Regions from separate parts of the Pseudoalteromonas sp. SCSIO 43101 genome, predicted to be linked through region 3. Evidence: predicted binding sites of a transcription regulator. Region 3 holds the regulator's gene; each other region holds the start of a gene.
What was found. The regulator LexA, encoded in region 3, represses DNA repair genes until DNA is damaged. The targets are predictions, from matches to a motif close to TACTGTATNNNNATACAGTA.

Region 1 (6,991 bases), 1.4 Mb from region 3:
GGGGCATCGGGTAAAACAAATAGCGCCTCAACACGTAAAGGCTTATGTCAGAGGTAACAAAACAGATTTTAATGATGCATTAGCCATAGCCGAAGCTGTTGTGCGACCAGAAATGCGTTTTGTTAGAACAAAAACCCAAACCCAACAAGATATTCAATCGCTGCATGTACTACGCAAGAAATGTGAGCGAGACAGAACAGCGAATAGTAATGAAATACGAGGCTTATTGTATGAGTATGGGATTGTCATTCCATTGGGAGTACATAATGTTTATAAGGCCTTGCCTGAGTTATACGATAGAGAAGCAAATAATGGGTTGAGTGAGTTGTTCAAGGAATTATTGGAACAACACTATAAAAAGTTGTCAGAGCTTAAAGCGCACCTGGATGTTTATACTCAAAAAATCCATGACTTAAGTAAAGATGATGCCTGTGTTCGATTACAGAGTATTCCGGGTATTGGCCCATTGATTGCCAGTGCGTTTTATCAACATGTGGGCAATGGCAGTGAATTTAACAATGGACGAGCGGTATCAGCTTCCATAGGTTTAGTTCCGAGGCAACATAGTTCCGGCGGTAAACAAAATTTACTGGGTATCAGTAAACGGGGCGATGGGTATTTAAGAACCTTATTGATACACGGTGCCAGAGCCGTTATGCGAGTCAGTGCGAACAAAGATACGCCACTGGCAAAATGGATAAAGCGAATAGAGCAAACGCGAGGCAGGAACAAAGCTGCGGTTGCGCTTGCCAATAAGTTAGCTCGCGTTGGTTGGGCGATATTAAAACACGGCGGTCGTTACAACGATGATTTGGTAACGGCTTAACAATGAATAACGAGTTCACTTCAGAGGATTGCTGAATAAACATCAAGTGATGACAAACAGGTAAAACCGACATATCGAAAACCTGATAGGGCGTGTGAGTTTGATAAACTCGTGTCAACGATAAGGACGATATGTGCGAAGTTCATCGAGGCTCGAAACCAAAGTGTTTCAATTAAGAAGCCGGATATACGAACGCAAACCTATCCCTGTCAAAACTCATTGTTTATTCTTGCAATGTTGGAGGAGACCATATACACGCCCTAGTCTTTTAAAGCGTAATTTTCCCCTCAAGTTTAGCAAATACCTTATCGCCTATTCCTTTTACTTCTTTTAATTGCTCTACCGACTTAAACGGACCTTGCTTATTGCGATGCTCAACAATCGCTTTAGCTTTAGACTCACCAATACCCGGTAATTGAGTAAGTTGATCGATGCTAGCTTTGTTAATACTGAGCTTTTGCATTTTAACTTGTGTTGCTTCGGTTGGTTTTACGGCGAATGCCGGTGTTGTAGGCAGTAACGCAATACTCGTGGCAAGTAAAAGACTTGATAGTAATTTCATAATTTCCTCCGTGATGTCCATCTTGGACAGGTAGTTAGCTATTACCCAACACTCACTCCATCGCTTGTGTTTAACTTTGGGTAACAATATAAATAAAGCTAATGCCCCTATTATTGTCAAATTTGTTCCATAAAAAATTTCTTTAGATACTTGCAAAGTAAGGCCCGAAGCATTACTGTATATAAAAACAGTAATCAAAGTGGCGATTTTACGCTGCAAATGCCACGCTTAAATGCAGGAGAAATCATGGCTGTTGTTGTTAAATATGTTGTAGAAAGAAACGGAGTCGAGCGCATGACGTTTACTACTAAGAAAGAAGCTGATGCGTATGACAAAATGCTCGACATTGCTGAGTCATTAGAATTAATGCTTGAAAAAGTTGATGTACCATTAAGCGAGCAACAAATTGAATCACTAGCGCTTGAAATGGCAAAAGAAAAAGACCAATTTATGGCTGTACTTAAAGGTGCAAAAGAGGTTCCTGCGAAGCCTAAAAAAGCAAAATCAGACGATAACGTTGCAGATATAAAAGAAAAAGCTGCAAGCTAAGCATTGGTTATAAAATTAAAAAAGGGCAACAAATGTTGCCCTTTTTTGTGCTTACTCAAAACTAAAGTGATGACTCAACTTCATCAAATAAATCTGTAATTTCTTTTTTCGGCTCAGTCGTCATTAGGCTCACAACAATAATGGCAATCGTTGATAAAATAAAGCCAGGGACAATCTCATAAATAATTGCACTTAGCGATTGGCCATCGATCTTAATTGGCGCGTAAATCCAAAACAGTACTGTTGCAGCACCGACAACCATACCACTGATAGCGCCTTGTAAGTTCATGCGCTTCCAGTAAAGGCTAAGTAGTACTAATGGACCAAATGCAGCACCGAAACCAGCCCATGCATTACTTACTAAATCCAAAATAGAGCTATCGCGGTCATACGCTAGGTAAATAGCAAACAGAGCAACCAAGATAACACTAATACGACCGACTAATACTAGCTCTTTTTGAGAAGCACTTCGGTTTAAATAAATCTTATAGAAGTCTTCTGTTAGAGAGCTTGAACACACTAGTAATTGCGATGAGATGGTACTCATAATCGCAGCTAAAATAGCAGCCAATAAGAAACCAGCAATTAGAGGATGGAAGATAAGTTCAGACAGTACCAAGAAAATAGTTTCTTTATCATCAATTGGCATTTGGTTTTCAAGCATATAAGCAGCACCAAATAAACCTGTTAACACAGCACCAATTGCTGAAAGTGTCATCCACGACATCCCCACACGTCGCATAGTTGGCATATCTTTAACTGAACGCACAGACATAAAACGAACAATAATATGCGGCTGTCCAAAATAACCAAGACCCCATGCCATTGCAGAGATAATAGCAATCGTCGAACCACCAGCAAACCAGTCCATCATATTAAGTGCATGAATTTCAGTTTCTTTTGGTGAGCTTAACAATAAATCATAGCGTGCATTGGCGAGTGTATCCATGAATGGTTGATCAAGCATAGTATATGTCGCAATTGGTACTGCAAGCAGCGAGATAAACATGATACAGCCTTGAACAAAGTCTGTAAGGCTTACTGCTAAGAAGCCACCAAACAAGGTATATAACACTACAACGCCAGTTGTGATATACAGACCCATTTTATAGCTCATATTAAATGAGTTTTCGAATAACTTACCACCCGCGACAACACCTGATGAAGTATACAAGGTGAAGAAAACAATGATTACTATCGCAGAAATAACACGCAGTATATTTTTATTATCATCAAAGCGGTTTGCGAAATAATCTGGAATGGTGATTGAGTCATTCGCTTTCTCAGTATAAACACGTAAACGAGGCGCTACCAAGAAATAGTTAGCCCAAGCACCGAGTACTAGACCTATAGCAATCCAAACTTTGCTTAAGCCGAACAGATACATTGCACCTGGTAAGCCCATTAGCAGCCAACCACTCATATCTGATGCACCTGCTGAAAGCGCAGCAACACTTGGTGATAAATTACGACCACCTAGCATATAACCTGACACATCGTCTGTGGATTGCTTATAAGCGTATAGCCCAATCCCCAACATTACGATGAAGTACAATGCTAACGAAATTATCATTCCTGTTTCCAAATTAGCCTCCAATAATTGTTTAATGTTGGCTTTTAATCCGAATAATGACTCGCAAGTTACTTAATTTTAAGACATTATTGGGGTAAAAACCGATATCACTCATGACTATAACATGCTTCTACCCTACAACTCCAATCAAGCCGTTCAGTGGCAGGTTTACAATTACAACCTTTTCATAACAAAAATGTGATATTTAATCGCTAGTTATAGAATTTCATTACAATTTATCCTAGTCTTAGGATCACAGAAAATCAGTATTTATCCTCAAAAATGAATATTTAATTAATGCTATTTTAGGCACGATGACTTATATTGCTCATGGATAAATGAATTAACCGAAGTGGACTTGCTAGGACTATGTATTTTTACGCTGCACGCCAACCTATTTTAGATAAGGAAAAGAAACTTGTCGGCTACGAACTCTTGTTTAGGGATGGCGTAGATAACGTTTTTCCTGATATTGACGGTGATGAAGCGACATCTCGACTCATTGAAGGTAGTCAGTTCAATTTTGGTTTAGAAGATTTAACGGATAACAAACCAGCCTACATTAATTTCACTTTAGAGACACTCCAAAAAGGCTACCCACTTTTACTGGGTAAAGAGCAAGTAGTTGTCGAAATTCTTGAAACGATTCAACCGGGTAAACGTTTACTAGCAATGGTTCAAGATTTAAAAGAGCGCGGATATACGCTTGCCCTTGATGATTACATACACCAACCTGTTTGGCGCCATTTTTATCCGTATATCGATATTATCAAAATTGACTTTTTAACCTGTGATAAAGAGTCTATTGAATCCGTCGTTGAGGCAATCAAACCTCACCCGCACATCAAGTTACTCGCCGAGAAAGTTGAAACATACGAAAAATACCAACTTGCTTTGGACATGGGGTTTAGCTATTTTCAAGGCTTTTTCTTTTCAAAGCCTGAAATGGTGCAAAGTAAAACTTTACCACCTTCTGAGATGGCTCTTGCCGAGCTTTTATACGAAACCTCAAGTATTGATTTAAATCTCAGAAAAATCACCGAGGTATTTGAACGAGACGTTAACTTATCTTACAAGTTGTTACGCTATTCAAACTCAGCAGCTTTCAAACGCAGAGCTGAAATTAGCACGATAAAACAAGCGCTGATTGTTTTAGGCAGTGAAGAAATCAAACGTTTCTTATCACTTTTATTTGCTGCACAAGTTGCGGCAGATAAACCTGCAGAGCTGATACGTTTATCACTAACCCGCGCCCGTTTTGCTGAGTTATTAGCAATAAGCCATGGCAAGTTACGTGATACGGGTATGGCATTTTTAACCGGTATGATGTCGTTAATGGACGCTATCCTCGATGAAGATATGCCAAGCGTAATGGGTAAACTTCCTCTTACAAATGAAATCAAAGGTGCTTTGCTTCATGGTGAAGGATTACTAGCGACTTATTTACGCTTAGTAAAATTTTATGAACAAGCTGAGTGGGATAAAGCAAAGGATATTCAAGAAGAACTCGGTCTTAAACCCGAAGAAGTACCTGATGCTTACCACGATGCATTAAGCTGGTCTAATGAACAAATGGGTGTATTTGGAGATTAACTTCCCCCATATAAACATAAAAATGCCAGCAATTGCTGGCATTTTTATTGGTTTGATTTTTTAGGTTAGAGATTTTCTAGGAAATCTTCATCAAAATCATCGGGTTCTTTTTCTACTGGTGGATTACCATCATGTAGCTCATATAATTGACGCTGGAAGTAGATATCCTTCATAAAAATGTAAGGGTCTAACGACTCATTTAATAAGCTCTCTTGCGGCATCAACGAGGCACGTGCTTCAACGGCTTTTAGCGCAAATACCAGAATAGTTTGTGGTGTGGTTAGTGTAATTTCAGGTAGAACGAAGTTATCTACCACATCACCAGTTAGATTTCGTGCTGTACTTGGCCCCATACCTGGGATCATTAAATAAGCACCATCACCGACTCCCCATACACCTAGGGTTTGACCAAAATCTTCATCGACAATTTCTAAACCAAGCGATGAGGCTACATCAAATAAGCCAAGTAGACCTACCGTAGAGTTCACTAGAAAGCGCGCTAAACTAATACCCATATTACCTGGTTTACCCTGCAGACCAGCATTGACCATATCTGTCGGCGCTGTAATGTTATCAGTAAAATTAACAATACTGCGTCTAACAGGGGTTGGTGTCACTGTAACATAACCAACGGCTGCTGGACGAAGAATATAGGCATCAAGCACGTCCATATTAAAATCATACATAGGACGGTTAAACGACTGTAATGGGTCTCGCTCATCCACTTTTTCTTCAGGTATCTGTGCGCATCCTGCAAGTACTAAAAAAAAGATAAAAAATATACTGTGCCTAAACATCGGCTATCCTTACGGTATTAACTCATTAATTAGCAGTGAATATTCTTTAACGTTTGCACGCTCTAAGACATCCGACTTGCCTTCCAACTCGCCGCTTGAAGTTACCACAGTTGCATCTTTTGATAAACGCGCAGTTAAAATAATTTTATCGACACTAGATAGATTCAGACCTTCAACCATCGCATTAGTATCACTTAACATCACTGTTAACGGAAAACTATACTCTGTCATTTTAACTACAGCCAATGGCATTTGCGGGCCACTTGCCGCTTTAGCAAAAATAAACAATGTACCGTTTTGCGGCTGTGAATCGGCAAGTGCAGGGTCTAAATCAACTATGATGCTAATTTCACTGCTTGTAGCCTCTGCTAATTCAGTCTTTTTGACTTGCTGATCATTACTTAAATGGGCATCGATTTCGGCAATACGCTCTGCAATCATGCTATAACGCGGGTCGCTTTGCTGCATACTTGCAAGCAATACTTCAAATGCTGTTTTAGCTTGAAGCCAATCTTTACGCTCATAAGCAATCAATGCTAATAATGAGATTGCATCAATATTAGTTGGCTCTGCTTTTAGCACTCTTGATAACATAGTCGCTGCTCGAGACATATTCGCATCACTGCCTTCCATTAGCAAAACTTGCGAGTAGCTGATCAGCACTTGTTTGTTATCAGGATTCATTTTAAGCACTTTATCAAATGACTGCATTGCCATATCAAATTCATTTAATGACATAGCAACACGACCTAGTAGCATCCACGCCACTTCATCATCACCACTTTGATCAAGCTTAGTACGCAGTGCTAAAGCAAAAGCTTGTAGCTCATTCGGTGTTAAAGGCTCACCTTCTTGCATAACGGCACGCTCACCGTATGACTTAAGATTAGCCATCGCGTCATGCCAGCCTTTAATTTGCTGCTGACTACCGGTATAACCATAAAAGATAGCTGTTAAAACAATCAAAAAGCCTGCGCCAGTAAGGGCAAAAATACGGTTATTACCTTTACTGTTCAACGCTTTTTCAGGCGACAACTCATTGAGTAAACGACGTTTTTGTTCGATAACTGACTCATCGTGCATTTGTGCAT
Region 2 (6,991 bases), 1.8 Mb from region 3:
GTATGTACCTTTTAAGGTTAGTACGAATTTATTTTTATACAACTGATATATATAAAAATTATAATTTTTATTCACAGCATTTATATAAATTGATGTATGGAAAGAAGAAAGTTCAGAAAAATTTTTAGCCCTCAGAAAGCCCAAATTGATTAGTTATTTTTGAGGGTTTGAAAAACCTTTTAAAGTAAAAGGCAGTGTGGGTTTCCAGAGTTTTACAAATTTGGATGTGCGCAATACACAGGGAAGTCCAATTAATAGAACTTAATCAAACTTGAAAGTCGCGAAATTTCATGAGCGGAACCTGAGGCGTAACTCATTTTTGTCCAAAGGCGTGTTAGAGTGGCTGTCTGCTTCTCGTTCAAACCTATCAGTTAGGAGCAGTTCTATCCTAATTTTTAAAAGCATAAGCTCAGATATAAGGTGCTACAGTTCATTGCCCCTCTATTACAAATTTTTTTTCTGAAAAGCTTTTTATAAATTCTATCGTGAGGAAGGTAACAAAGGTGCCATTAGCTGTCTTCCTATATATCCCCCCAATCAACACCTAATCAAACCTAAAAATGAGAAAATAAATTTAGTTAAGTATGGTGCGATAAAGTAAATAGGTAAGTTAAGTAAATTATTGAATAGAGTGTAGAAAAATGGTCGGCATAGCAGGATTTGAACCTGCGACCCCTGACACCCCATGACAGTGCGCTACCAAGCTGCGCTATATGCCGACGTTGAAAGTCATAGTACGGCTTTTTTTATAAAAATCAATATCAGCGCAGTTCGATTGCCTGTTTATTGTTCAGGCAATCGGTATTAAATCAATGGGCTAGTGGTTAATCTAGCCAATCGTTGATCGTTTTGTACATAAAGTCGCGTATTAATGGTTGAGCATCGGCGTTAGGGTGGAGGTTATCGTTTTGCATAAGCTCAGGACGGCCTGCAATATTAAGCATGAAAAAAGGCATGAGCTCAGAATCTGTTTCATCAGCAATAGTTTTAAAGCTATCGGTGAAAAGTTTGGTATAACGCGGACCATAGTTTGGTGGAATTTGTACTTCCATTATGGCGGTTTTCGCCCCAATTTGTTGGCTTTTCGCTATTAAATCACGTAGGTTAGTTTGCAGGCGTTTAATAGGGAAACCACGTAAACCATCGTTTCCGCCAAGCTCAATAAGCACATGAGTGGGTTCAAATTCACTTAGTAACGCGTCGAGTCGTCTTAAGGCGCCGCCGGTAGTTTCACCACTAATACTAGCGTTTACTAAATATACAGATTGGTCTTTTTCATCGTACTTATCTTGTAACAATTTAACCCAGCCTTGTTCTTGTTTAAGGCCGTATGCGGCGCTTAAACTGTCACCTAAAATTAAAATTGTGTTGTCAGCTGCTGCCGTAAGTGGTTTGATTACTAACAGTAAAACGAATATAAAACGTAGGATTGGATGCATCATATGTCAGCGCTTTCTCAATTAAACATCATTCAAGTTAAAGGACTTTCTAAAACGGTCACCACGGTTGAGGGCAACTTGACCATCCTCAGTGACATCAGCTTTAATGTCAAGTCGGGTGACTCAGTTGCAGTAGTGGGCACCTCTGGTTCGGGTAAGTCTACTTTATTAAGTTTGTTAGCCGGACTTGACCAATCAACTAGCGGCAGTATTTATTTAGATGGTGCTGCTTTGCACGAATTAGGCGAAGAAGCACGCGCGGCACTTCGCGCCGAAAAAGTGGGGTTTGTGTTTCAGTCTTTCATGCTTGTACAAAGCTTAACAGCACTTGAAAACGTGATGCTACCGGCTGAACTTGCCGGTAGTAAAGACGCGAAACAGCAAGCGCTTGAGCTACTTGAAAAAGTAGGTTTAAGTCACCGTGTTGGCCATTACCCATCGCAATTATCTGGCGGTGAGCAGCAGCGTGTAGCTATTGCGCGTGCATTTATTGGTACACCGAAAATCTTATTTGCCGATGAACCATCAGCGAACCTTGATAGCAAAAACGGTAAATTAATTGAGTCATTATTATTTGAATTAAATAAAGAGCACGGCACGACACTTATTTTAGTAACGCATGATGAGCAGCTTGCACAAAAGTGTCAGCAAATTTTACACATTGAAGCAGGGCAGTTAGTAACTGTAAAAGAAAGCGAAGGAGTGCAAGCGAATGTGGGCTAAATTAGCACTAAAACTGTTTTCACGTGAGTTTAAACGCGGTGAGTTAACAGTGATCAGTGCAGCAATTGCCTTAGCTGTTCTCACTGTTTTAACACTGTCTATGGTTACCGACCGAATTGGTCAAAGTATTGAAGAAAAAAGCAGTGCCTTTATTGCTGCTGATCGCGTTTTAGCAAGTAACCATGCTTTACCTGCCGAGTTTTTAGAAAAAGCCAACCAAGAAAACTTACGTACCGCTAAAATAACCTATTTCGATACCATGTTATTTGCTGGTGACGAAATGCAGCTTGGCTCGGTGAAAGCGGTATCAAACACCTATCCGTTAAAAGGCGAGTTAAAAGTAAAAACTAGCCTGACTGATCAACCACAAGTAACTGCTGATATCCCAAGTCGTGGTGAAGTGTGGTTAAGTGAATCAGTGTTTTATGCGTTAAACATTAAAGTGGGCGATAAAGTAGAGCTTGGCGCTGCTACGTTTACTGCTAGTCATGTTGTAGCCGAAGAGCCTGATGCACCGTTTAATGTGTTTTCAAGCAGCCAGCGAATCTTAATTAATGAAGCAGACATAGCCGTTACAGAGGTAATTCAGCCGGGTAGTCGAGTGTTTTATCGTCAGCTTTATGCTGGCAGCAAAGACAATTTAGATACCTTCTATGCGTGGTTAAAACCACAAATGAAAGAAAACCAGCGTTGGTATGGTGTTAAAGACCGCCAGTCTCCTATTTCTAATAGTTTAAATCGTGCCGAGAGCTATCTATTGCTAGCTGGTTTACTTGGCATTATTTTAGCCGCTGTTGCTATTGCGGTATCGGCAAAACGGTATTGTGAGCGTCAATATGACCCGGTTGCCATGATGAAAACGCTGGGCGGAAGCCGCGCTATGATACGTAAAATCTATTTACTTCACTTGAGCCTTGTTTGTTCAATGTCGGTCATAGTTGGTTTACTGATTGGTTATGGCTTACAAGCAGTTGCAACAGATTATTTAGCACAGACCATGGGCACTGCACTACCAAGTGCATCTGCTAAACCGTGGATTATTGCTATTAGCACCGGCGTGATTTGTGCGGTAATGTTTTCTATTAAACCACTACTCGATTTATTTGATATTCCTCCGCTGCGCGTGTTGCGCCGTAATTTAGGCGACCGTTTATTGGTTAGTAAAGTACACTTGGCTATGTCGGCGCTTACTGTGTTTTTACTCATGTGGTTGTTTAGTAATAACATCAAAATAAGTGCCATTTTGTTTCTTTCAACTGCATTTTTAATCGCGGTGTTATTTGCTTTATCAAAGGTTATTTTTGGCGGTGGTCGCAAACTCGGTTTAAGCCCAGGTAATAGTTGGTCATTGGCTATAGCATCAATTCAAAAGCGTGCCAACGTTAATGCCGTACAATTAATTAGCTTTGCATTGGCTATAAAATTGTTACTGTTTTTAATTGTATTGAAGAACGACATGATCTCGGATTGGCAGTCACAGCTTCCAGAAAATGCACCTAATTCATTTTTAGTGAACATTACTGAGCAAGAACTAGAACCTATTACTAGTTTCTTAGCGCAAAATGATATGCCAACGTCTGATTTTTACCCTGTTGTTCGTGGCCGTGTAAACGCCGTTAATGGTGAGCTGGTTGCCCGCGAAGTATCGCAAGAAGATAACGAAAAGAAAGACGAAGAAGCTCGCTCTGGCATTGGCCGTGAGCTAAACCTAACTTGGCGCAAGGACTTGCCAAATCAAAACGAGCTTATCGACGGTGCATGGTTTAGTGAAAACTCAGTGGCTGAGGCATCGGTTGAAGAGTCTATGCTTAAACGCTTAGATGTAAAAATAGGTGATACGCTTACTTTCTTAATAGGTGCACAGTCTTTCGATGCAAAAATTACCAGTGTTCGAAAAGTTAACTGGACGACACTCAAACCTAACTTCTTTATTATTTTAAGTCCTGATGTGCTAGCCAGTTTTCCTGCTACTTATATTTCATCGGTGAATGTAAAAGCGGATAAAAAACGCGAATTTAATGAGTTAATGCGTCAATACCCAACAGTGAATGTGATTGATGTTGAAAGCTTTATTAAACAGATTCGCTCAACAATAGAGCAAGTATCATTAGCGATTGGTTTTGTACTAGCAATTGTCGTTGCCTGTGGAGCTTTAGTGCTTATTTCACAAGTACAAGCAAGTTTGGGTGAGCGTATGCAAGAGATTGTCATCCTAAGAACTTTAGGTGCTAAAGGGCGTTTAATTAAAAATGCCACCTTATATGAGTTTTTATTATTAGGGGTTACGGCAGGCTTAGTCGCTGCCATTGTCAGTGATATTGCTTTATTAATTGTACAAAAACAGATGTTCGAATTAGCAGGTAAATTCCATCCTCATATTTGGCTTATTGGCCCAGCAGTAGGAGGCCTATTTGTGGCATGTTTGGGTTATTTGATGATAGCGCGCACAATGCGAAAAAATACCCAAGGCTTATTACGCTCACTGGCATAAGATTCTAACTAAAAACGCGTTTATAAAATGCTCGCAATTGCGGGCATTTTTTATGAATTGCAATTGGTTACTGGTAATTTATACAGTGCTCTGGCATTATTAACACAGATAATAATGATAATAGATGGGTCAGTTAGTTGGCGATTATTTTAGGGATTGATCCTGGTTCACGATTAACAGGGTACGGCGTGATTGCTCACCAAGGTGCTAAGTTCACTTATTTAGGAAGTGGTTGCATAAAATTGGCAGAACACGATTTTCCTGTTCGTTTAAAAATGATTTACCAAGGGATCAGTCAATTGGTAGAGCAATTCTCCCCAGACAGCTTTGCTATCGAAAAAGTGTTTATGGCACATAACCCTGATTCGGCACTTAAACTTGGTCAAGCTCGTGGCGCTGCCATTGTTGGCGCTTCAATGGCTGAGCTGCCAGTTTATGAATATTCAGCAAGGCAAATCAAGCAAGCTGTTGTGGGTAATGGCGGAGCCGATAAGTCTCAAGTACAGCATATGGTAAAGAATATTTTAAAGCTGCCAGGCACACCTCAAGCCGATGCCGCTGACGCTCTAGCAATTGCTATATGTCATGCACACTCAGAACAAAATTTAATTAAACTTGCGGGCAGTGCGAGCAAAACCGTAAGAGGACGATTAAGGAAGTAATATGATTGGTCGATTAAATGGCTTACTTGTTGAAAAACAGCCGCCAGAAATTCTTATTGAAGTAAGTGGTGTAGGCTACGAAGTGCAAATGCCTATGACCTGCTTTTATGATTTACCCGCAGTAGGTGAGCAAGCGATTATTTATACCCATTTTGTGGTACGTGAAGATGCCCAGCTATTATTTGGTTTTAACAATAAAACAGAGCGCGCTTTATTTAGAGAGCTATTAAAGGCTAATGGCGTAGGGCCAAAGTTAGGACTTGCGATTTTATCGGGTATGTCAGCACAGCAATTTGTAAGTTGTGTAAACAATGAAGATGCAACCACACTGGTTAAACTTCCGGGGGTTGGTAAAAAAACTGCTGAGCGCTTAGTACTCGAAATGAAAGACAGACTGAAAGATTGGGGTAATGACTTATTTACACCATTTAGCGATAATGCCGTCATTGAGCCTGCAAGTGATGATACCCTAGTGGCAAATAATGCTGCCGATGATGCAGTGTCTGCACTTGTGGCATTAGGTTATAAGCTACCGCAAGCACAAAAAGCGGTGAAAGCAGTGAACAAACCAGATATGACGACAGAGGTTCTAATTAAAGAAGCTCTAAAATCAATGTTGTGAGTAAACCATGATAGAAGCAGATCGCTTAATAGATGCGAGTGAACAAAGTAACGAAGACAGTGTTGATCGTGCCATACGGCCAAAACTGTTAACAGATTACACAGGCCAGCCGCATGTTAAGCAACAAATGGAAATATTTATCGAGGCGGCTCGCCATCGTGGCGAAGCCTTGGATCACCTATTAATATTTGGTCCACCGGGTCTTGGTAAAACCACACTTGCAAACATTGTTGCCAACGAGCTTAACGTTAATATTAAAACAACGTCAGGGCCAGTACTCGAAAAAGCTGGCGATTTAGCTGCTCTTTTAACTAACCTTGAAGAAGGTGACGTACTTTTTATTGACGAAATTCACCGCTTGAGCCCGCAGGTCGAAGAGATTTTGTATCCAGCAATGGAAGACTATCAGCTGGATATTATGATCGGTGAGGGCCCAGCCGCACGTTCAATTAAACTTGATTTACCGCCATTTACTTTAATAGGTGCGACAACCCGTGCAGGTTCACTCACCTCACCACTGAGAGACCGTTTTGGCATAGTGCAGCGTTTAGAATTTTATTCGGTTGAAGATTTATCAAAAATAGTTGCTCGTTCAGCAAGATTTTTAGATTTAACTATGTGCAATGAAGGAGCCACAGAAATAGCCAAGCGCTCACGTGGCACACCGCGAATAGCGAACCGTTTGTTACGCCGTGTTCGTGATTACACGCAAGTTAAATCTGACGGTAAAGTTAACGCATCGGTTGCAGAGCAAGCCCTCGATATGATTGATGTCGATAAAAGCGGTTTTGACTACATGGATAGAAAATACCTATTAGCTATTATCGAAAAATTTATGGGCGGCCCAGTTGGCCTTGATAACCTTGCAGCTGCAATAGGCGAAGAAAAAGAAACGATAGAAGATGTAATAGAACCGTTTTTAATTCAACAAGGCTTTATACAACGTACCCCGCGCGGACGACTTGTATCAGACATCGCTTACTTGCACTTTGGACTAACCCCAGATAAATAACAAAACTCAGGTTAGTTACAAAAGCTTTAAGTTATAAGTATT
Region 3 (6,991 bases):
CGGTAACCAATAATAGGCTCCCGCCATAATTGAGAACACGGCTCCTGTCACGAGCACATAATGGAAGTGTGCCACCACAAAATAGGTATCGTGATACTGGAAATCTGCCGGTGTAATGGCAAGCATCAAGCCAGAGAAACCACCTAAGGTGAATAACACAATAAAGGCGATGGCAAACATCATCGGAATTTCAAAGCTAATTGAACCGCGCCACATGGTGGCTACCCAGTTAAACACTTTAACGCCCGTTGGCACCGAAATGAGCATTGTGGCGTACATGAAAAACAACTCGCCGGCTACAGGCATGCCTGTGGTAAACATATGATGTGCCCAAACGATGAAGCTCAGCAGCGCAATGGATGAGGTTGCATACACCATAGAAGCATAGCCAAATAACTTTTTGCGTGAGAAGGTCGGCACAATAGTCGAAATAATCCCAAAGGCTGGCAAAATCATGATGTACACTTCGGGGTGACCGAAGAACCAGAAAATGTGCTGGAACATCACAGGATCACCACCACCTGCCGCATCAAAAAAGCTTGTTGCAAAGTATTTATCTGTCAGCACCATAGTGACAGCCCCAGCTAAAACAGGCATAACAGCGATCAATAAGAATGCTGTGATTAACCAAGTCCAAACAAATAGCGGAAGCTTCATCCAAGTCATACCCGGCGCTCTTAGATTGACGATAGTCACGATAACGTTAATCGCCCCCATAATTGAGCTAATACCCATGATATGTATGGCAAATACAAACAGTGCAGTGTTATCGTTACTATAAGTGGTGGAGAGTGGTGCGTAGAATGTCCAGCCAAACGCAGGACCACCACCTGGCATCAGTAACGAAGCCAACAGGATTAAAAATGCGAAAGGTAATATCCAAAAGCTCCAGTTGTTCATGCGTGGCAGTGCCATATCAGGTGCACCAATCATCATAGGCACCATCCAGTTAGCAAGCCCAGTAAATGCGGGCATAACGGCGCCAAACACCATGATCAAACCATGTACCGTGGTCATTTGGTTAAAAAAGTGCGGATCAACTAACTGTAATCCTGGCTGAAATAGTTCAGCGCGGATCACCATAGCCATCGCTCCACCAATCAAGAACATGGTAAGAGAAAAAATCAGGTATAAACTCCCGATGTCTTTATGATTGGTGGTGTAAAGCCAACGCTTAAAACCTTTAGCAGGATGATGATGGTCGTGATGCGCATGCCCAGTTGCTTGCTCATTAATAACGTTACTCATTATTTCGCCTCCGCTGCTGCATCAATCGCGGCTTGAATTTGACTCGGTTGGATCACATCGCCGGTATCATTACCCCATGCATTTCGCTTATAGGTAATAACCGCAGCAAGTTGCTTAATTGAAAGCTGCTTATCAAACGCTTGCATCGCCGTACCAGGGCGGCCATGTAACACGATATCTATGTGATCTTTTACATCACCTAATACAATGGGACTGCCTTTAAGTGCAGGAAACACGCCTGGTAAGCCCATACCAGTAGGCTGGTGACATGCAGCACAACTTGCCATATACACTTGCTCACCTAAGACCATAAGCTCTTCTTTAGGTAATGTTTGATCAAGCAAAGCAGCATCAGCGGCTGCTGCATTAGCCTTTTCTTCCTTAGCATCTGCAAGCCAATTAGCAAATTCATCTTCAGGTAAGGCTTTCACCACAACAGGCATAAAACCATGATCTTTACCGCATAGTTCTGCACATTGACCACGGTAAACACCTGGTTCGTTAATACGTGTCCACGCTTCATTGATAAATCCCGGGTTTGCGTCCTTTTTAACTGCAAAATCAGGAACCCACCACGAATGAATAACATCGTCTGAGGTCATTAAAAAGCGGACTTTTTTATTGATAGGAAGCACTAGCGGTTTATCTACCTCAAGCAAATAATGCTCCGTTTTTTCTGCCTGATTGTCTATTTGATCTTTTGGTGTAGATAGGATTGAGTAATAGGCTATATCTTCACCCATATATTCGTAATGCCACTTCCATTGCGAGCCTGTCACTTTAATTGTGATATCAGCTTTAGAGGCATCTTCCATAGCAATGAGAGTTTTTGTGGCAGGCACAGCCATGGCTATTAAGATGACAAATGGAATGGCAGTCCAAAGTATTTCAACTTTTGTACTTTCATGAAATTGGGCAGGCTTGGCCCCTTTAGATTTACGGTGGTGTATTAAAGCCCAAAACATCACCGCAAATACGATGATGCCGATTACACAACAGATAATAAATATCGTCATGTGTAACTCATAAACATTATTACTTATATCAGTCACCCCTTTTCGCATATTGTATTGACTATTTGCCAATACAATTTCTGGGAGTGCAACCAATATAAGCCACAAGGCGTAACGCAGTTTACCCATGTGACGGCTCCTTTAGATGCTATTGCAAGACGCAAAGCGAAAAGGCGATACAGCAAGGTGCCCATTCGTTTTTTTTATTGTTCAGAGCGACTACGTATCATTTTAACTCACTTATGATACTGGCCCCCTGTCTAACACCTCGCACATTTTTGTGTCTTTTTATTAATCAGGTGTTAATACATTGCTTTAACCAATTAGTTAAAAAATGACCAATAAGCAAGTTTTAGTGATAATAAATGTTTATTTTGGTGCAGAAATAACAACTATAATCAGCGCGTTATTTAATGTTGTGGTATACGAAGAATATACAAAAAGAGAGGAAAACTGCGCCATATAAGGCTTTAAATAAAGAGTAAGGATTCACAAATCCTAATTAAGTGGCAAAAACACAATGGCGCACCAAATTGAGTCAATTTAGCGCACCAAATAAGGGACAACTACATCCAGTCAGCGTTACGAATGACTCCTACAGCTAACCCTTCAATATTGAAAGATTCATGCTCAAGGTCAACCTCAATAGGTGAGAACTCTTCGTTTTCAGCGTGTAAAAGTACTTTCCGACCTGCTTTTTCTAGCCGCTTAACAGTTACATCTTCATCAACTCGAGCTACAACAACTTGCCCATTTTCAGCAACTTGCGTTCTATGTACTGCAAGCAAGTCACCGTCCATAATACCAATATCTTTCATACTCATGCCATTTACACGTAGTAAAAAGTCAGCGGCTGGTTTAAATAACGTAGGGTCAACTTGGCAATGACTTTCGACATGCTCCTGAGCCAAAATTGGCTCACCAGCTGCAACACGGCCAATCAAAGGTAAACCTAACTGCTCAGGTTCATCTTCTTCAATCAACTGAATACCACGACTCGCTCCAGGCTTCATTTTGATCATGCCTTTTTTTGCCAGTGCTTTTAGATGTTCTTCAGCGGCGTTGGCACTTTTAAAACCCAATGTTTGAGCTATTTCAGCGCGTGTTGGCGGCATGCCTGTATCTTTAATAAAGACTTTAATTAGTTCTAAGATTTGCGATTGGCGTTTAGTTAATGGGCGCATACAACTGGTTTTCCATACAGTACATTTAACTGTGAGTATATACAGTTATTTGAAAATCGCAAATTTAAATTAACTCCATCATATTGCTACAAAACTAACATTGAACCGCAATGAAAGATGCCATAAGGTATTAGCTTTAATTCGCATGTTAAGGAAACACAATGAGTATTTGGCACCATCCAATCACGCTGGAGCAATGTAAAGACTTGGAACAAGGAGTAACCGGGCAAGGCACTTTAATGAAAACGATGGGTATTGAGGTGACTGAAATTGGCGATGATTATTTAGTGGCCACCATGCCTGCAATTCCTGAACACCATAACCCTATGGGCATGGTTCATGGCGGAGCAAACGTTGTGTTAGCAGAAACAGTGGCAAGCTATGCAGCCAACTTTGTGATTGATTTCAATAAATTCTATGCTGTTGGTCAAGAGATTAATGCCAACCACATAAAAGCGTCTCGAAAAGGGACATTAACGGCAACGGCCAAACCACTTCATTTAGGTAAGCGCACCTCTGTTTGGGATATCAAAATTACCAATGCTGCTGGGGAGCTGTGCTGCGTATCAAGAATGACCGCAGCAGTCGTAGAGCGCTAAATTCAGTTTACTTTTCGACTGGATAAATAGTAATTTCAATCCCTGCGCCAATTGCTGAGATACGTAACAAGGTATCTGCATGCAGGGGTTGGTTAAAGCACTTTGGCGAGTTACCCGATTCAAACCCTAAATCAAATGTACGTTTTGAACAAGATAACCACTGCTTTAATGCATTGCGCGAGCAAGATTCAATTAATTCGCAAAGCTGGTTAATCGCTTTGTCTGGAGAGCTGATATCTGCAGTTGCTTCAATGCGTGCAAGTTGACGGTATTCATCTTGGTCATAATGTAAAACCATAGCGTTTTTCTTCAAATCAGCAACAAGCGCACTAATATCGTGCTTTGATTCAAGCTCCAGATCTACATTTAAAAATTGAATTTCCGACATACTCTCGTTTTTATCCTCTATTGATATCGACTGAAACTTTAACTCAGTTTTGTATATATACCAAATCTAGAATACAGTTAATGCGACATTTTGCCGCATTGGCAATACAGCTAAACAACCTAAAATAGCGCCCATATAACAATAATAACGGGGTGGTAATGAATAAACGCATGTTCAAATATGCTCGTAAAGGGCATAAATGGCTAGGCTATTTACTTGCTTTGCAGATCTTTTTTTGGCTATTAGGTGGGCTTGTAATGAGTTCATTGCCGCTTGAAAAAGTGCATGGAAAACATCTAGCAAATCGCAGTCTAAGTAACCCTTTCTTAGTGTCAGACTACTCTGCTTCTATCGATAAAATAACGGCACAATTTGAACAAATTGAAAGTATCAAGTACAGCCACTTTTTAGAGTCGCCAATCATAGAAGTCACGGCACCGAGCGGCTCCTTTAATTTTGATGGCAGAACAGGTGATAAAATGCCTGCGCCGAATAAAGCACAAATAATTGAAAACGCGAGAACTCACTTACTTATTAACGCAAATATCACGCAAGCACAGCTGTTAACCAAAGGACCAAGAGAAGTGGCTCACAAGGCCAATGTTTGGCAAGTGAGTTTTGATGATTGGCTGACAACAACCTTATATTTAGATAGCCAAACCGGTAAAGTCATTACAGTGCGCAGCTCCCTATGGCGCATTTTCGACTTTTTCTGGATGCTACACATCATGGATTATGATGAGCGCGAAAACTTTAATAACCCACTTCTAATTAGCTTTTCGGCCACCAGCGTACTGTTTTGTATTACGGGGATTATTTTATTGCTACAGAACATTCGTTTAAAACGTAAAAAGCCTGCTAAACGTGCTGGTCAATCAAAATAGGGTTGCCATCTGGGTCGGTGATAATAAAACTCGCGTCACCGGCTTTTTGTATTTCTAACCCTTGTTGCTGAAAATGCGCGGCTAATTGCTCAAAAGTGGCAAACTCTACCAGTGCCTCAGCATTTTGATCCCAGCCTGGGTTAAAGGTCAGCATGGTTTTATCAAACATGCCTTGAAACAAACCTATTAAATGTTCGCCGTTTTTCATAATTAACCAATGCTGCTCGATTTCGCCGGCAAATTCTTTAAAGCCAAGTTTTTCATAAAACTGCTTTGAAGCATGGATATCTTTCACATTTAAACTCACAGAAAAAGCACCTAATAACATAGTTGTAATTCCTCTAATAAACGGCCTAACAACTATAGCTGAGTTGAAAAACTTTTCCTTTTTAGAATAGTAGCTCTAAAATGGCTGCTCCTGTAGTTCACTGATGTGATGGATATGCGTTTATTTCTATATTTAACCCTTTGTTTAATTTTTACTTCCCCTGTATCCGCTAAACAATTTTCGAGCTTTTACAGTGCAAAAAAGCACTTAATTAAGAATCTACCAAGCAATAGTAAAAGCTTATATTGTGGCTGCGATATAAAGCGCCAAGGTAAAAAGCTTGTACCAGACCCTGAAGCTTGTGGTTATATTCCAAGAAACGCCATTACCCGCTCAGGAAACGAAAACGCTCGAGCAAAAAGAATAGAATGGGAGCATATAGTACCTGCGTGGGAGTTTGGTCATCAATTACAATGCTGGCAGGATGGCGGACGTAAAAACTGCATTAAGGTCAGTGAAAAATTTCGTCAAATGGAAGCCGACATAAATAACCTCGCTCCAGCTATTGGCGAGATCAATGCAGACCGTTCTAATTTTCGCTACGGAATAGTCGCAACATCTAGTGCCAGTTATGGAGCTTGCCCAGTAAAAATCGATTTTAAGCAACGTGTATTTGAGCCACCGATTTATGCAAGAAAGCAAATAGCCGATACCTACTTTTATATGCAAAAAACCTATGGCTTAAAAATATCTAACAAACAACGTAAGCTATTTGAGTCATGGCAGAAGCTCAAAGTAGCTGAAATTAGTAACCGTAAGTCTTTATAACTAAAAGCACATTCATTTACATTTGAGGCGCTACAATTTATTGCTTTCAGATACAGTAATTGCTAATTTTTAAGAAATACTATCGGAAAGGAAGCAAATATGTTTAACAATAATAAACTCGCCTTAGCAATATTTTTAGCAGTCTCAGGCGCGTCTCTATCTGGCTGCGGTGGCGGCGGTGGCTCTTCGAGCAATAACAACACAACAAACCCGCCACCAACAAGTTCAGAACCCACTTGGACCGCTGGTGTTTTTGAGCCATCAAGTGAATTTAAAGATCAATGCGCCGTACCACGAACAGGCAATGATCCTTATAACAATAATCAGCCTTACCCAGATACTGCTGGCTCTGAGTTTACCGAGAAGATGTGGTTACGTTCATGGAGTGACGAAACCTACCTTTGGTACGACGAAATAGAAGACAACAATCCTGATAATTTCAGCTCTGTCGCCGCTTATTTCGACCAGTTAAAAACATTCGAAACGACGGACTCGGGTTCTTTTAAAGATAACTTTCATTTTAGCAGACCTACTGAAGAGTATTTTAAAGAAGCTCAATCTGGGGTTGTTTCTGGTTAT

Region 1: J8Z25_RS05295 (YebG family protein) is a predicted target of LexA. The motif match lies at 1,562-1,581, and genes of this name have one in related genera.
Region 2: ruvC (crossover junction endodeoxyribonuclease RuvC) is a predicted target of LexA. The motif match lies at 4,722-4,741, and genes of this name have one in related genera.

Annotation. Positions count from the first base shown of each region.
Region 1 covers NZ_CP072673.1:1,107,312-1,114,302, reverse strand. The annotation lists gene J8Z25_RS05305 (IS110 family RNA-guided transposase) at 1-826, shown strand, start outside; gene J8Z25_RS05300 (ComEA family DNA-binding protein) at 1,095-1,388, opposite strand; gene J8Z25_RS05295 (YebG family protein) at 1,635-1,937, shown strand; gene putP (sodium/proline symporter PutP) at 1,999-3,510, opposite strand; gene J8Z25_RS05285 (EAL and HDOD domain-containing protein) at 3,880-5,103, shown strand; gene J8Z25_RS05280 (MlaA family lipoprotein) at 5,169-5,900, opposite strand; gene ccmI (c-type cytochrome biogenesis protein CcmI) at 5,910-6,991, opposite strand, start outside.
Region 2 covers NZ_CP072673.1:1,583,727-1,590,717, forward strand. The annotation lists tRNA gene J8Z25_RS07435 (tRNA-Pro) at 643-719, opposite strand; gene J8Z25_RS07440 (arylesterase) at 825-1,442, opposite strand; gene J8Z25_RS07445 (ABC transporter ATP-binding protein) at 1,443-2,162, shown strand; gene J8Z25_RS07450 (ABC transporter permease) at 2,152-4,653, shown strand; gene ruvC (crossover junction endodeoxyribonuclease RuvC) at 4,791-5,315, shown strand; gene ruvA (Holliday junction branch migration protein RuvA) at 5,317-5,937, shown strand; gene ruvB (Holliday junction branch migration DNA helicase RuvB) at 5,945-6,949, shown strand.
Region 3 covers NZ_CP072673.1:3,432,977-3,439,967, forward strand. The annotation lists gene ctaD (cytochrome c oxidase subunit I) at 1-1,248, opposite strand, end outside; gene coxB (cytochrome c oxidase subunit II) at 1,248-2,390, opposite strand; gene lexA (transcriptional repressor LexA) at 2,828-3,445, opposite strand; gene J8Z25_RS15930 (PaaI family thioesterase) at 3,607-4,044, shown strand; gene J8Z25_RS15935 (hypothetical protein) at 4,052-4,432, opposite strand; gene J8Z25_RS15940 (PepSY-associated transmembrane domain-containing protein) at 4,591-5,316, shown strand; gene J8Z25_RS15945 (VOC family protein) at 5,291-5,644, opposite strand; gene J8Z25_RS15950 (endonuclease) at 5,759-6,412, shown strand; gene J8Z25_RS15955 (S41 family peptidase) at 6,512-6,991, shown strand, end outside.